3 regions of the Brochothrix thermosphacta DSM 20171 genome follow, and region 2 is predicted to be linked to each of the others. Evidence: riboswitches for the same ligand, from Rfam matches in the RefSeq annotation. Region 2 holds a riboswitch; each other region holds the start of a gene.

Region 1 (5,173 bases), 1.0 Mb from region 2:
TAGAAAAAAATAAAAAAGAGTGCAGATTAATCCTGCACTCTCTTTTTTTTGTATGATAGGATTAAATTTTCACTTACGCCTATTTCTTTACGAGAGATACTACCATAACACCTAAGTAAAGCTATAAAAAGGCTTTATTCTTACAAAAAAGAATCAAATATTAGCACATTTAAAAAACTTTGTTATAATGAACAGTGGTAGAAATTATTTATGTGTGTGATCACACGAATGATGATCATGTGCTTTTTTCGTACGGAGTGAAAATTCATCTGGCACCATGTCAACTCCGCCAGGATGAAAAGGATGGCACTTAAGTATTCGTTTTATGGCAAGATAACTACCCTTAAAGGCACCGAATTTTTCAATGGATTCTAATCCATAAGTTGAACAAGTCGGATAAAAACGACAGCTAGGTGGGAACAAGGGTGATATTAACTTGCGATAACACTTAATAAGGAACAATAATATCTGTTTCAAAACAATCAACCTTTCAATTAATTCATCTAGCTCCATTGTATACTAAAATACGGTGTAAGACGCTAGATATGATTGCTGATTGAAGAAAAAGGGGAATGAACTATGATAGAATATACTGATTTAACAGGTGGAAAAGTACAAATGACTTTCGAAAAAAACCAATTAGGCACTGATGTGAAAGATATTTTAGTGATACCTTACATTAAAACAGGTCATTGGCTTATGACTGAAAATATCGTTCGTGGAATTGAGTTTCCCGGAGGAAAAATAGATCCTGATGAAACTGTCGAGCAAGCTGTTGTCCGTGAATTATGGGAAGAGACAGGTGTGCATCTGAAAAGTGAAGATAAATGGACCTTTTTAGCTGATTACGAGTTTCAAGATAAAAAACGTGGTCGAGTGATTAAACGCGCTTTTTTAATAGAGATGGCAACATACGAAGAAGCACCACTGCCTGAAGACTATGAAACGAGCGGTGTGCACTTATTAACAGAAGCAGAATACCTTCAATTGGAGACCTCTTCATTGAGTTTTTATATGAAAGATGCCGGAATGGAATTACTTTGGAATAAAGCGAAGGAAATCATCAAACATTAGTCTAATTTCATTGACAAGACAAGGTTTGTTTGAGATAATCAAAATATATCATGATGAAACAATTATGAATCTTATCAAGAGTGGTTGAGGGACTGGCCCTATGAAACCCAGCAGCCTACACTAAGGTGTAAGGTGCTAACCTGTGGCAAGATACAAAGGTATCTTGAGCGATAAGAGAAAAAAGGTATAGCTATAAGTATGCTATTAGGACCTTTTCTCTTTTTAGTGAGAAAAGGTTTTTTAATGCAGTTTATTGCCACTTTTTTACGATTGCATAAGAGGTTATAGCGTTTCTAAATCGATGCATGATAAAAAATGGAGGATTTAACATGACAAAAAACCGTCGTCTTTTCACATCAGAATCTGTAAGTGAAGGACATCCAGACAAAATGGCAGATCAAATTTCAGATGCAATTTTGGATGCGATGTTAGAGAAAGACCCAATGGCACGTGTTGCCTGCGAAACAACAGTAACAACAGGAATCGTTTTAGTCGCAGGTGAAATTTCAACGAGCACTTACGTTGATATTCCTGCAGTCGTTCGTCAAACAATCCGTGAGATTGGTTACACAAGAGCGAAGTACGGCTTTGATGCGTCAACGTGTTCTGTATTGACAGCAATCGATGAACAATCGAGTGATATTGCACAAGGTGTAGATGTTGCGTTAGAGAGTCGTGATGGCGAAATTGTTGAAGAAGATATTGATGCAATTGGAGCAGGCGATCAAGGTTTGATGTTTGGGTTTGCAACTAACGAAACAGAAGAATTGATGCCGTTGCCGATTTCATTAGCACATGCATTAGCACGCCGCGTTGCAAAATTGCGTAAAGAAAACATTGTTGATTATTTACGACCAGACTCAAAAACACAAGTAACGGTTGAATATAACGAAGATGGTACACCTGCACGTGTAGATACCATTGTTATTTCAACTCAACATCATCCTGATGTAGAGCAATCAACCATCCATGAAGACATGCGTAAACTCGTTATTGACGAAGTGATTCCTGCAGCATTACTTGACGATGAAACAAAATATTTCATCAACCCGACTGGTCGATTCGTTATCGGTGGACCACAAGGTGATTGTGGTTTAACAGGACGTAAAATTATTGTCGACACTTACGGTGGTTATGCTCGTCACGGTGGTGGTGCTTTTTCTGGGAAAGATGCTACAAAAGTTGACCGTTCAGGTGCTTATGCTGCACGTTACGTTGCTAAAAACATCGTAGCAGCTGGTTTGGCTGATAAGGTAGAAGTACAAATTGCCTATGCAATTGGTGTCGCAAAACCTGTATCAATTTCAGTTAATGCTTTCGGAACAAGTTCATACTCTGAAGATGAGTTAATCGATGCCGTGAATGCAACATTTGATTTACGACCAGCAGGTATTATTAAAATGCTTGATCTTCGTCGTCCAATCTACCGCCAAACGGCAGCTTACGGACACTTTGGTCGTTTAGATCTTGATTTACCATGGGAGAAAACAGATCGTATTACAGCGTTGAAAGATGCACTGAAATAAAATTTAAAATCTCTGTCACGCACATGATTTAGTGTTGTTGTGGTCAGAGATTTTTGATGTTTAAAGCGAAAGGAAGCTGACGTTAAATGTTTGAGCAACAGCAGTTGTCAGGTTATTGGCAGACCGTTTTAGAGCAAGAAATGACGAAAGATTATTTTAAACAACTCACCCGTTTTTTAGAAAAAGAATATGCTTCAAAAACAATTTATCCACCAAAAGAAGAGGTTTTTAACGCCTTAGCACTAACCAACTATGAAGACGTGCGTGTGGTCATTTTAGGACAAGACCCTTATCATGGACCGGGTCAGGCAGAAGGGCTGAGTTTTTCAGTGAAAAGTGGAAGGCCATTACCACCATCTTTACGAAACATTTATAAAGAACTAGCAGATGATTTGAAGGTTACAACACCAACAGATGGAAGTTTGCAATCGTGGGCAAAACAAGGTGTATTGTTATTAAATGCGGTACTTACTGTACAAGCCCACCAAGCTCATTCTCATAAAAAGCAAGGGTGGGAAACATTTACAGATTGTTTAATTGATGAACTTAATCAGCGTGAAAAGCCAATTGTTTTTATTCTATGGGGTAAACCGGCACAAACAAAAAGTCAAAGAATCGATCAGTCGCGTCATTTTATTATAGAAGCGCCTCATCCCAGTCCTTTATCATCGTATCGTGGCTTTTTTTGAAGCAAACCCTTTTCAAAATCTAATGAGAATTTAATTTCGATGGGTGATAATGAAATAGATTGGTCGAATACAAGGAAATTCTAGTGTTTAACAAACATTGTATGATATTATAAGGATAGTTGTTTCAGGTAAAATGAATAAAAAATTAAATGGTAGTTTACGTATAGGAGAGAATATAATATGTGTGGATTTATAGGATGTATAAATAATAAACCAGTAGCGATATCAGCAGATGATAAAGCTGTTTTTGAAAAAATGAATAAATTTATTGAACACCGTGGCCCAGATGATGAAGGCTATTTTTATGAAGATCATATTTCAATGGGATTTCGTCGCCTAAGTATTGTTGATGTTGAAAATGGGCATCAACCTTTAGCTTATGATGATGGCCGTTATTGGATTATTTTTAATGGTGAAGTATATAATCATGTTGCTTTGCGCGAAGAATTAATCGCAAAAGGACATACTTTTAAAACTGAGAGTGATACAGAAGTTATTATTGCGATGTATTCAGAGTATAAGGAAGAATCCGTTAAACGTTTGCGCGGAATGTTTGGTTTCGTAATTTGGGATCGCGAAGAAAAAACAGCTTTTATTGCCCGTGATCAAATCGGAATTAAACCCGTTAATTATGTTGAGGTTGATGATAAATTATATGTGGGTTCTGAGAAGAAAAGTTTATTGTTAGCAATGAACAAACAAGCAATTGACGATGAAAGTCTACAACATTATATGACGTATCAATTTGTGCCAGAACCGGCTTCAATTATTAAAGAAATTCATTCATTAGAGCCAGGGCATTACATGGTGAAAAAAATTGGACAACCAGTAGAAATAACAGCTTATTGGAAACCAACTTTTGAACCTGTACAAAAAGCGGAAACTGAATACGTGAAAGAACTACGTGAAGCTTTAATGGATTCTGTTAAAATGCATATGCGTAGTGATGTACCTGTTGGTTCGTTTTTATCAGGTGGAATTGATTCGACAATTGTTGTAGCTCTTGCGAAAGAGTTTAACAAAAACATCGAAACTTTTTCAGTTGGATTTTCACGTGAAGGCTACAGTGAGATTGATGTTGCACAAGAAACAGCTGAAAAATTAGGTGTTAATAATACAAGTTATGTCATTACTCCAGAAGAATTTATGGAAGAACTTCCAAAAATTGTGTGGTATTTTGACGAGCCGTTAGCTGATCCAGCAGCAATCCCGCTTTACTTCGTGTCACGTGAAGCGCGTCGTAAGGTAAAAGTTGCGTTATCAGGTGAAGGGGCAGATGAATTGTTTGCCGGTTACACTATTTATAATGAACCGAATTCATTAGCGATGTTTGATAAAATTCCAAAAGTCGGTCATAAGTTACTGCGTGCTGTTTCTAATATCATGCCAGAAGGTATGAAAGGTAAAAGTTTCTTGATGCGTGGAACAACACCATTAGAAGAACGTTTTGTTGGAAACGCCTTTATCTTTAATGAAAAAGAGAAAAAAATATTATTGCCAAAATACCGTGAGGATGCACCTTATACAACTATCACAGCGCCGCTTTACAAAGCATCAGAACATTTAGACCCAATCCAACGTATGCAATATGTTGATATGCATACTTGGTTACGTGGCGATTTATTGCTAAACAATGATCGTATGTCGATGGCCAATTCATTAGAAGTACGCGTGCCGTTCTTGGATGTGAATGTGTATGATGTTGCGAAGCGTATTCCTTCATCAATGACTATTGCCAACGGTACTACGAAATCAATTTTACGAAAAGCATCAGAGTCATTTATTCCTGAGCATGTTTTAAATCGTAAAAAACTTGGTTTTCCTGTTCCGATTCGTTTGTGGTTAAAAGATGAAATGAAAGAATGGGCAACTGCAATTATTAAA
Region 2 (5,173 bases):
CTTGCTTTAAATCAGCAATTAAGTCAGCGCTATCCTCGATACCCACAGATAAGCGTAAAAGATGTTCATCAATCCCACAAATTGCTAAATCTTCAGCAGACATATCCACATGTGTTTGCGTTAATGGATAGGTAATAAGACTTTCCACACTCCCAAGACTTTCTGCAAAACTAAAAACAGTTAAGGATGAAAGCAATGGCCCAACTTTTGAGGCATCTTTAATTGAAAAACTAAGCATGCCCCCTTGGCCAGGATAGTAGACTTGTTCGATGCTAGGGTGAGTACTTAGATAGTTGAATAAAGCCTGAGCATTTTCTTGATGTTTTGCCATTCTTAAAGCTAATGTTTTGAGTCCACGGATGAGTAAAAAACAATCAAAAGGTGCCAGTGTAGCACCTGTTGTATTGAGGTTAGCGCCTAGTGTTTTCGCTAAGGCATCGTCATTACAAATGACAGCCCCTGCTAGGACATCGTTATGCCCGGATAAATATTTAGTTGCACTATGAACAACGATATCTGCCCCAAGTTGAAGCGGTTGTTGTAATAGTGGTGTATAAAATGTGTTATCGACACAAACTAATATATCGTGTTTATGCGCAATTTTAGCAATCGCAGCGATGTCTAATTCCAACATTAAAGGGTTGGTGGGTGTTTCAATCCAAATTGCTTTCGTTTCAGGAGTAATCAATGCAGATATATCACTGTTCAAATCATCCCAAAAGCTAAAGGTTATACCTTGTTGAGCTGTTAATAAATCAAAATAGCGTAAACTACCACCATAAGAGTGATGTGAAGTGATGATATGATCGCCTGTTTTAAACAATGACATAACGAGTTGAATAGCTGCCATGCCAGAACTAGTAGCGACGGCAAATGAGCCGCCCTCCAGTTTAGCTAAAGCTTCCTCAACGACAGAACGTGTGGGGTTCGCAGTCCTTGTATAATCAAAGCCCGTTGATTCTCCTAATGCAGGATGGGCATATGTTGAAGATAAGTAAATCGGTGTTGTAATTGCACCTGTTTTTTCGTCATTTCTATTACCAATCTGAGCTAAAAAAGTGTCGATGTGATGTCCCATTGATATCGCCTCCGTGAGTATTAGTTATAGGCTTTTCTAATTTCTTTTGTAACATCGACCATTGTTTTTAACGCATCGATTGTTTCAGATTCATGACGTGTTTTAAGACCACAGTCAGGGTTAATCCAGAATTGTTCAGGTGGAAACACTTGCAATGCACGAGAGATATTTTGTTTGATTTCTTCCGCAGTAGGAACCCGAGGGCTATGAATATCATAAACACCTAACCCGATTTCTTTGTCATAAGTGTGGACTTCAAATGCTTCGATGATATCACCATGACTTCGTGATGTTTCAATTGAAATAACATCTGCATCTAGGGCTGAGATAGTATCAATGATGTCGTCAAATTCGGCGTAACACATATGTGTATGAATCTGTGTTTCGTTTTTAACACCAGCAGTAGTTAATTTAAAAGCATAAACAGAAGCATCTAAATACTTTTTCCATCGTTCTTCTTTCAAAGGTAACCCTTCTCTTAAAGCAGGCTCATCGATTTGGATGATACCAATACCAGCTTTTTCTAATGCGAGTACTTCTTTACGTAATGCTAAACCAATTTGGTTGGCAACTTTATCTACCGTGATGTCATCACGAACAAAAGACCAGTTTAAAATTGTGATAGGAGCTGTTAACATTCCTTTGACTGGTTTCTCAGTTAGGGATTGTGCATAAACGGTTTCTTCAACAGTCATTTCTTTTTCGAAGGCAATGTCACCAAAGATGAGTGGTGGACGCACTGCGCGAGAACCATATGATTGTACCCAACCAAATGTACTTGCTTGGAAGCCGCTTAATTGTTGACCAAAGTATTCAACCATGTCAGTACGTTCAAATTCACCATGAACTAAAACATCTAAATCAAGACCTTCTTGAATATCAATCCAACGTTCAGTTTCTTCTTTAATGAATGAACGGTAGTCAGCTTCTGTGAGATTACCTTTTTTCCAAGCCGCACGTTTTTGACGGACAACAGCTGATTGCGGGAAACTACCAATTGAAGTTGTAGGTAATAGTGGCAAATTAAGTGCTTCATGTTGTAATAAAATTCTTTCAGCGTAAGGAAGCGCACGATTAACTTCTTCACCTTGGATGCTAGTTAATTCAGCTTCAACCGTTTGATTATTTCTAAAGTCAGCTTTTTGTAACGCTGTGTATTTTTCAAAACTATCATCCAATTCTGTTTGAATAGATGATACACCATCACGAACAGCCTTTGTTAATAGAACAATTTCATGTAATTTTTCATCAGCAAAAGCTAAGCCGTTTACTAATGTTTTTTCGAAGGTGGTTTCATGTGCGACTGTAATTGGTACATGTAATAGTGATGATGAAGGTTGAATAATAAGTCGTTCAGCAGGAACGTTTGCTTGAATTAAAGTCAGTAAGGCTAATTTATCTTTAAGATTAGAACGCCATACATTACGTCCATCAATAATTCCAGCAGCTAATATCTTATCTTTTGGGAAACCAAATTGTAAAAGTGAACGTAAGTTATCACCGTGATCTGCCACAAAATCAATCCCAAAACCGTCTGCTGGTAATTCTAATATCGCTTCGTAATGATCTAAGCGTTCGAAATATGTTTGTAAAATCAATTGAATTGATGGGGCAGCCTCTTTGAAAGCAGCGATAGATTTTTTGTAATAGTTCAATTCTTTTTTATCTGTAAGAAGCACTAAATAAGGCTCGTCTAATTGAACTGTTTGAACACCAGCAGCTTCTAATTCAGCGAAAATCTGTACATAGACAGGAATAAGAGCAGTAAGCAGTGTTTCAAATTGATCTTCTTCATAACCTTTTGCAAGTTTTAAGTATGAAATGGGGCCAAGTATAACGGGTTTAGTTTCTAAACCTAACTCATTTTTTGCTTCGTTATAATAAAATAAGGGGCGATTAAAAGTTAATTGAGGTCTTGCATTGTCTAATTCAGGTACGATGTAATGATAATTTGTATTGAACCATTTAGTCATTTCAGAAGCAACGGCATCTTTGTTACCACGGGCAATTGCAAAGTAAGTTTCTAATGGAACTTCACCATCTGTATATTTGAAACGTTCAGGAACAATTCCCAATGTCACTGAAGTATCTAAAACATGATCATATAGTGAAAAATCTCCCGATGGAATTTTATCAATACCTGCATCCGCCTGTTTTTGTAAACTTGCTAAACGCAATTCTTTAGTTGTTGCAAGTAACTCTTCTTTCGATGAACCATCATTCCAATAGCTTTCTAACGCGCGCTTCCATTCTCTTTTTTCTCCTAAACGTGGGTATCCTAAACTTGAACTTTTGACTGTCATAATGATCAATTCCTCTCCAATTTATAATGATAACCTCACTTCAATTAACAAACCCCGTCCCAAAAGAAAAGCCTCTCTATAAAAAACTATAGAGAGGCGAATCGTAGCTGCAATAAATGATGTGCTCGATTTCTCTCATTTTTCAAGGAAAAAAGATTCCTTGCAGGATTTAGCACCTTTTCATCGAAATGAAAGGTTGCCGGGTGTCATAGGGCCAGTCCCTCAACCACTCGTAATAAGAGTTGTATATGAATTTGTGAATGTTATTGATACTGATATTACACTTGTTATTTTCAGAAGTCAACAATAATTTAGAATATTCTAAATGTTACCAATATTAAAAATAGATTAGTAATAAGGCAATCATAAAAAAGTGATATCAATGTAAGTGTTTCCAATTGTAAAAAGGTCTATATTACTAATGCAAATAGGAGTATACTAAAAAGCATATTATCGGAATTGTCAGATAATTCATTTAAAGGGAGAGTGTTTTTTTATGAAAACAGAAACAATGAAAGAAGAAAATATGCGTTTTATCGATTATGTTTATCGTGTATCGGCGGGAGTAGCTAACGCTGTTTTAGTAATGTTAGGAATTGGTTTATTAATTGAAACGATAGGTGGTTTTCTTAATTGGCCAGCTTTTATTGGTATCGGAACAATCGCTAAGTCACTATTAGCACCAGCATTTGGTGTGGCAATCGCTTATCAACTTAAGGGAAATACATTAGTGGTATTTAGTTCAATGATTGCAGCAACAGTAGGTGGTGCTGCCGTACATTTTGTGGAAGGTGCCAATGCTGCAACAGGTGGAGTAGGTTTGGTCTTCGTCTCAGGGCAACCAATATCAGCAGTTTTAGCAGGGATAATTGCAACGTTAGTGGGTTTATGGTTAACAGGTAAAACGATTTTAGATATGGTATTTATTCCTTTTGTTGCAGTTGTTGTGGGGGGCGTAGCCGGATTAGGTCTAGCAGCAGTAACTACACCACTTTTAGTCGATTTAAGTGGTTTTATGGCACAATCAATTACTGTGTCTCCACTATTTGGTTCAAGTGTTATAGCGTTAGTCTGGAGTATTTTGTTAATGACGCCAGCATCTTCAGCAGCACTGGCAATTGCATTACAATTAGACCCAGTATCATCAGCTGCTGCATTGATAGGTTGTACAGCACAATTTGTTGGATTTACGGTAATGTCTTTCCGACAAAATGATTTAGGTGGTAATCTTGCACAAGGATTAATTACTCCAAAAGTACAATTTCCAAATCTTATCAAACATCCACAACTAGTAGCTGGTCCATTTTTGGCCTCTATTATTTGTGCACCTATAGCGACAACCGTCTTTCATTTTAAGACGAGCTATGAGTTAGCGGGTCTGGGTTTAAACTCATTGATTGCTCCAATAGCTATTTGGGGGAAACAAGGTAATAATGATTTCTTTGTCTATCTATTAATGGGGATTGTACTTCCAGCTATTATTACATTTATTGTTCATCAAGTGATGTTGAAATTGAAGTGGGTTAACCGTAAAGATCTTAAGATGGAGGTCATGTAATAAAGGTGTTTAGTCCTTTTCATTTTTGTTAACTTGCTAGTGTTCTATGTGTATTTAGGGTATGATAGCTATAAGTCAATAAAAAAAAGGACGGAATGCGTTAATGTATGAAATTAAGAAATGGGCAGTGAGTAATATTAACAGTGGAACACCATTGTTAACGAAAGAAATGTTCTATAACAAAGTACCTAAAGAAGAAGGTGCTGTTGTAGAATTAATGGATGAAAAAAAACA
Region 3 (5,173 bases), 950 kb from region 2:
GCTTAAGCATTATCACTTAAAACGATCATATTGATAATCGTTTAGCGCTTTTCACATACTTCTATTGTAACAAAATTACAAATTATTGTATGCCTTTATGCGTTTATATTTTTCCTGATTGAAAGTGACTGCTAGTTTCAAAAAAATTTACTGTATTGCTAATACACAAAAGAACCATCGTGACAGCTTAAACTGCAACAGATGGTTCTGTTTCATTTATTTAACGGGTAATACAGCACCTTTATACTTCTCAGTAATAAAATCTTGAATTTCTTTTGAATGTAATACTTTAACTAATTTTTTAATTGCTGGTTTATTTTCATCTTCTTTTTTCACGGCAATAATATTTGCGTAAGGTGAATCAGAGTCTTCTAAAATAAGTGCATCATCTTTAGGTTTTAGCCCTGCATCTAAAGCGTAGTTCGTGTTGATGGCATAAAGATCAGCTTCATCATTTTGGTAAGCTTTCGCTAATAAACCAGGATCGATTTGGTTAAGGAATTTCAATTTTTTAACGTTATCAATATCTTTTAATGTTGCATTAACTTTGTTATCAACTGAATCCTTAATTTTAACTAAACCTTTTTTCTCTAAAAGCATTAAGATACGACCGTGTTCAGCTACGTTGTTACTGATTAAAATTGTTGACCCTTCTTTAACATCACCAACTGATTTGTATTTAGATGAATAAATACCAAAAGGTTCGATGTGAATTTTACCTGCATTAACTAAATCAGTTTTATTTTCTTTATTTGATAAATCTAAAAACGGAATGTGTTGGAAATAGTTCGCATCTATTTCGCCATCCGCCAAATTTTTGTTTGGTAAAATGTAATCTTGATATTTCTTAATATCCAATTTCACGCCTTCTTTTTCAAGAATAGGTTTTGCCTTCTCTAAAATTTCTGCATGCGGTACATTAGATGCTCCAATTACCAATGTCGTCTCTTTTTCTTTGTCTTTACCCGCTTCACTATTTCCACATGCTGCCAATACCACTAACAAAATAACACTTACTAACCCCAAAATAATCTTTTTCATTTTCATTTCCCCCTTTTATTGTTTTCCCAATCAAACTATCCGAATATTCAATCTTTTTGACTTTGTAAAAATTTTATATAAAACAGAGCGAGACATAGTATTGCCTCGCTCTATTCAATAGTTCTTGTACCCGGCGATATACTAGACAAACAAGCTGTAATAACATAGATTACTCTCTATTAAATCTGATAGTTAGTTTGTCGGTAGTACTGCACCATTGTATTTATCTTCGATGAATTTTTGAATTTCTTTTGAATGTAATACATCAATCAACTTTTTGATATTTTTATTGTTCTTATCTTCTTTACGAATAGCAACGATATTAGCATACGGCGAATCTGAATCCTCTAAGATAAGCGCATCTTTTTGGGGATTTAATCCAGCATCAATTGCATAGTTGGTATTAATAGCATATAAGTCTGCTTCATTATTTTTATAGGCTTGTGCCAATAAACCTGGGTCAATTTGATTTAAGAATTTTAATTTTTTAACATTATCAATATCATTGATAGTTGCTGTTACTTTATCTTTCACAGAGTCTTTAATTTTAACAAGACCTTCTTTTTCTAATAACATTAAGATACGACCTTGATCAGCTGTACTGTTACTAATAAGGATAGTTGATCCTTCTTTAATATCTGAAACTTTTTTATATTTTTCTGAATAAATACCGAACGGTTCGATATGAATTTTACCAGCGTTGATTAAATCTGTTTTGTTGTCTTTATTATATTGGTCTAAGTATGGGATATGTTGGAAGTAGTTCGCATCCAATTCGCCATCAGCTAGATTTTTGTTTGGTAAAATATAATCTTGGTATTTTTTAATTTCTAAATCAATGCCTTCTTTTTTAAGGATAGGTTTTGCTTTTTCTAGAATCTCTGCATGAGGAACGTTAGATGCCCCCACCACTAATTTTGTCTCTTTATCCTTTGCATCATTGCTGCCACAAGCTGCTAAAGTTAAAACGATTGCTGCTGTTAATAGTCCAAAAATAATTTTTTTCATAAGTTACTCTCCCTTTTATATGTTATCGTTTATCAATTTTGTTAGTGGCACGATCGCCAATAAATTGGATGATGAAAACTAAAATTAAAATAATGACTGTTGCGACGAATGTTACATCATTTTGAGAACGTTGAAAACCAGTGAAGTAAGCCATGTTTCCTAATCCACCTGCACCAACTACACCAGCCATTGCGGTATAACCAATTAATGAAATCGTCGTCACTGTCAAACCTGAAATAATTGCAGGAAGCGCTTCTGGCAATAGTACTTTACGAATGATCGTAAATGTACTGGCACCCATCGCACGACTTGCTTCTATTACACCTTTATCAATTTCTACAAAGGCAATTTCAACGAGACGAGCGTAAAATGGTGCTGCTGAAATAATTAAAGCTGGTAATGCACCAGCGGTTCCTATAACAGAACCTATCAAAACTTTTGTAAATGGCATGATAAGCACAATTAAAATAATAAATGGAATCGAACGGAAAATATTAACGAAAGCTGCTGACACACCATTGATACTTTTAATGATTAAATTGTCTTGATCACGTGTTAAGAATAGCAACAACGCGAGTAAAATACCGAGAACAAAAATAAATACAATTGAAATCACTGTCATAATAAGCGTTTCCTGCGTCGCGGTCCAAACTTCAGGCCATATTACATTAGGAAACCATTTTACTAATAAATCTTTCATGAACGAATCACTTCCATTCTAACGTCAATCTCTTCAAGGTACGCTTTTGTTTGTGTTATCTGTTCTTGTTCTGCAACAATTTGGATAAATAAGAACCCATATGAACCATTTTGTGTTTGTGTGATTGACCCATGTAATATACTAATATCAAGGTTGAATTTTTTAGATAAATCGGTAATAATCGGTTGAGTTGCCTGTGAAGCATTAAACACGAGACGTGCTAACAACCCTGTTGGGTAAGTCTCAATAAGGAGTTGTTCCACCTCTTCAGTCGCTGTATCATCTGTTGCTTGTGAAACAAAACGACGAGTAATTTCTTGTTGTGGTGTTTGAAAAACAGATAATACATCCCCTAATTCAACTACTTCTCCGCCTTCCATAACCGCTACACGATTACAAATCTTACGGATAACAGGCATCTCATGGGTAATCAAGATGATTGTAAGTCCCAAGCGCTTATTAATATCTGTCAGTAAATTTAAAACTTCACTTGTTGTTTGTGGATCTAAAGCACTTGTAGCTTCATCGCAAAGTAACACATCAGGATCATTTGCTAAAGCTCTTGCAATACCAACACGTTGTTTCTGTCCCCCACTCAGTTGAGAAGGATATGATTTATCACGTCCATCCAAGCCTACAAGGTGAATGAGTTCTGCGACACGTCGTTCACGTTCAGCTTTCTTGACACCAGCAATTTCTAGTGGAAAAGCAATGTTTTCAGCTACTGTTCGTGACCATAATAAGTTAAAATGTTGGAAGATCATTCCAATTTTTTGTCGAGCTGCACGTAATGCTGCACCTTTGACATCAGAAATCATGACATCATTGATATGAATAGCACCTTGTGTCGGTGCTTCCAATCCATTAAACATTCTAATAAGAGTACTTTTACCCGCACCAGAATAACCAATGATTCCGAAGATTTCACCTTCATTAATTTCTAAATTAACGTCTTTAACTGCATTGACTGCACCATTTCGTGTTTCGAATGTTTTACTGACATTATCTAATTTAATCATTCACTTCAACCTCTCTTTAACCTTCTTTAAGCATAAAAAAACATCTTTCTGAAATTCAGAAAGATGTGAAACGTCTACAAAGGAATAGCCCGCTTCTCATCTTTCTAAGTAATCACTTACTTAGCTTGATTTAGCACCGTCCACTCTCATGGGGTTGCTGGGTTTCGTCGGGCAAGTCCCTCCACCACTCTTGATAAGAAATATCATATAAAGTTATACTTGTTAATAGTTATTATAGGCGGAATAATAGCACAAGTCAATTCCTTTTTTGCTTTAATTTCGAAGTTTTTCTAATCCTTCGTAAATACGAGTAACATTATCAATGGCAGATAACCTTTCACCCGCCATATCGTCACTAAAAACATAGATACTCGGCACACTTTTTATCTCATATTTAGCTATCACTTCTGGTAAATAATTGACATTCATTTTTACAATTTGCACTTCTGGCATTGCCGCTTCAGCAAAATGTAAATACCGTTCAACCAACTGGCACCCACCGCACATTGGTGTATAAAACAGCACCGCAAACGCACTTTTTGAAAGTATCGCTGCTTTAAATTCAGTCGTAGACCATTCTTTCATAATTATTAACTCCCTTAATATAAAAAAACGCAATGATGAACCTCATCATGCGTTTTTAATGACTAACTATTCTTTGATAAATGCTTCGTACTCTTCATAACTTAACAACGCATTATATTCTGCTTCATCTACATCTGTAAATTCAACAATCCAACCTTCGTTATAAGGATCTTGGTTAACTGTTTCTGGTTCATCTTCTAATTTTTCATTGACAGAAACAACTTTCCCACCAATAGGAGCATAGAGTTCAGAGACTGTTTTAACGGATTCAACACTACCAAATGAATCACCTTTTGCTAAGACATCATCAACTTCTGGTACTTCAACAAAAACAATATCACCTAACTCATCTTGTGCATGTAATGAAATTCCCACAAAATAATTAGCACCGTCTTTTTTTACCCATTCGTGTTCTTCAGTGTACTTGAATGATTGATAATCTGTCATAATAAAAAACTCCCTTTATCTATTTATTTTTAGTTCCAATAATTCTCATAATTATCTTCTTTGAATCCAAGTGTTATTTTTTCATCATCAAAGGCTAATGGACGTTTAATCAACATGCCATCTGTTGCTAAAAGTGCAAAAATATCATCATCTGTCATTTGATCAACTTTATCTTTCAAACCCAGTTCACGGTATTTTTGTCCACTTGTGTTAAAAAAGCGTTTAATCGGTAGCTTACTTTTTTTGTAAACCTCTTTTAATTCAGATGCTGTGGGTGTATTTTCAACGATATTCACCGATTCGAAGGGCACCTCGTTATCTGTCAGCCATTTTGAAGCCTTTTTACACGTGGTACATTTCGGGTATTGATAAA

Evidence for each region. A riboswitch is a leader RNA that binds a small molecule or an ion and turns the genes downstream of it on or off. The one in region 2 is predicted to bind S-adenosylmethionine.
Region 1: linked by a shared signal. The riboswitch ahead of metK (methionine adenosyltransferase) and the one ahead of metE (5-methyltetrahydropteroyltriglutamate--homocysteine S-methyltransferase) in region 2 are both predicted to bind S-adenosylmethionine.
Region 3: linked by a shared signal. The riboswitch ahead of V6S17_RS02690 (methionine ABC transporter ATP-binding protein) and the one ahead of metE (5-methyltetrahydropteroyltriglutamate--homocysteine S-methyltransferase) in region 2 are both predicted to bind S-adenosylmethionine.

What each region holds. Positions count from the first base shown of each region.
Region 1 is NZ_CP145608.1:1,122,847-1,128,019, forward strand. Features, by position in the region: gene yidD (membrane protein insertion efficiency factor YidD) at 205-477, opposite strand; gene V6S17_RS05785 (NUDIX domain-containing protein) at 580-1,074, shown strand; SAM riboswitch class I at 1,143-1,251, shown strand; gene metK (methionine adenosyltransferase) at 1,404-2,600, shown strand; partial or broken gene V6S17_RS05795 (uracil-DNA glycosylase) at 2,687-3,373, shown strand; gene asnB (asparagine synthase (glutamine-hydrolyzing)) at 3,470-5,173, shown strand, end outside.
Region 2 is NZ_CP145608.1:2,121,967-2,127,139, reverse strand. Features, by position in the region: gene V6S17_RS10620 (aminotransferase class I/II-fold pyridoxal phosphate-dependent enzyme) at 1-1,078, opposite strand, end outside; gene metE (5-methyltetrahydropteroyltriglutamate--homocysteine S-methyltransferase) at 1,099-3,384, opposite strand; SAM riboswitch class I at 3,514-3,623, opposite strand; gene V6S17_RS10610 (PTS transporter subunit IIC) at 3,878-4,939, shown strand; gene V6S17_RS10605 (class I SAM-dependent rRNA methyltransferase) at 5,043-5,173, shown strand, end outside.
Region 3 is NZ_CP145608.1:507,186-512,358, reverse strand. Features, by position in the region: gene V6S17_RS02705 (MetQ/NlpA family ABC transporter substrate-binding protein) at 217-1,041, opposite strand; gene V6S17_RS02700 (MetQ/NlpA family ABC transporter substrate-binding protein) at 1,234-2,049, opposite strand; gene V6S17_RS02695 (methionine ABC transporter permease) at 2,072-2,749, opposite strand; gene V6S17_RS02690 (methionine ABC transporter ATP-binding protein) at 2,746-3,768, opposite strand; SAM riboswitch class I at 3,862-3,968, opposite strand; gene V6S17_RS02685 (thioredoxin family protein) at 4,042-4,353, opposite strand; gene gcvH (glycine cleavage system protein GcvH) at 4,420-4,800, opposite strand; gene V6S17_RS02675 (arsenate reductase family protein) at 4,830-5,173, opposite strand, start outside.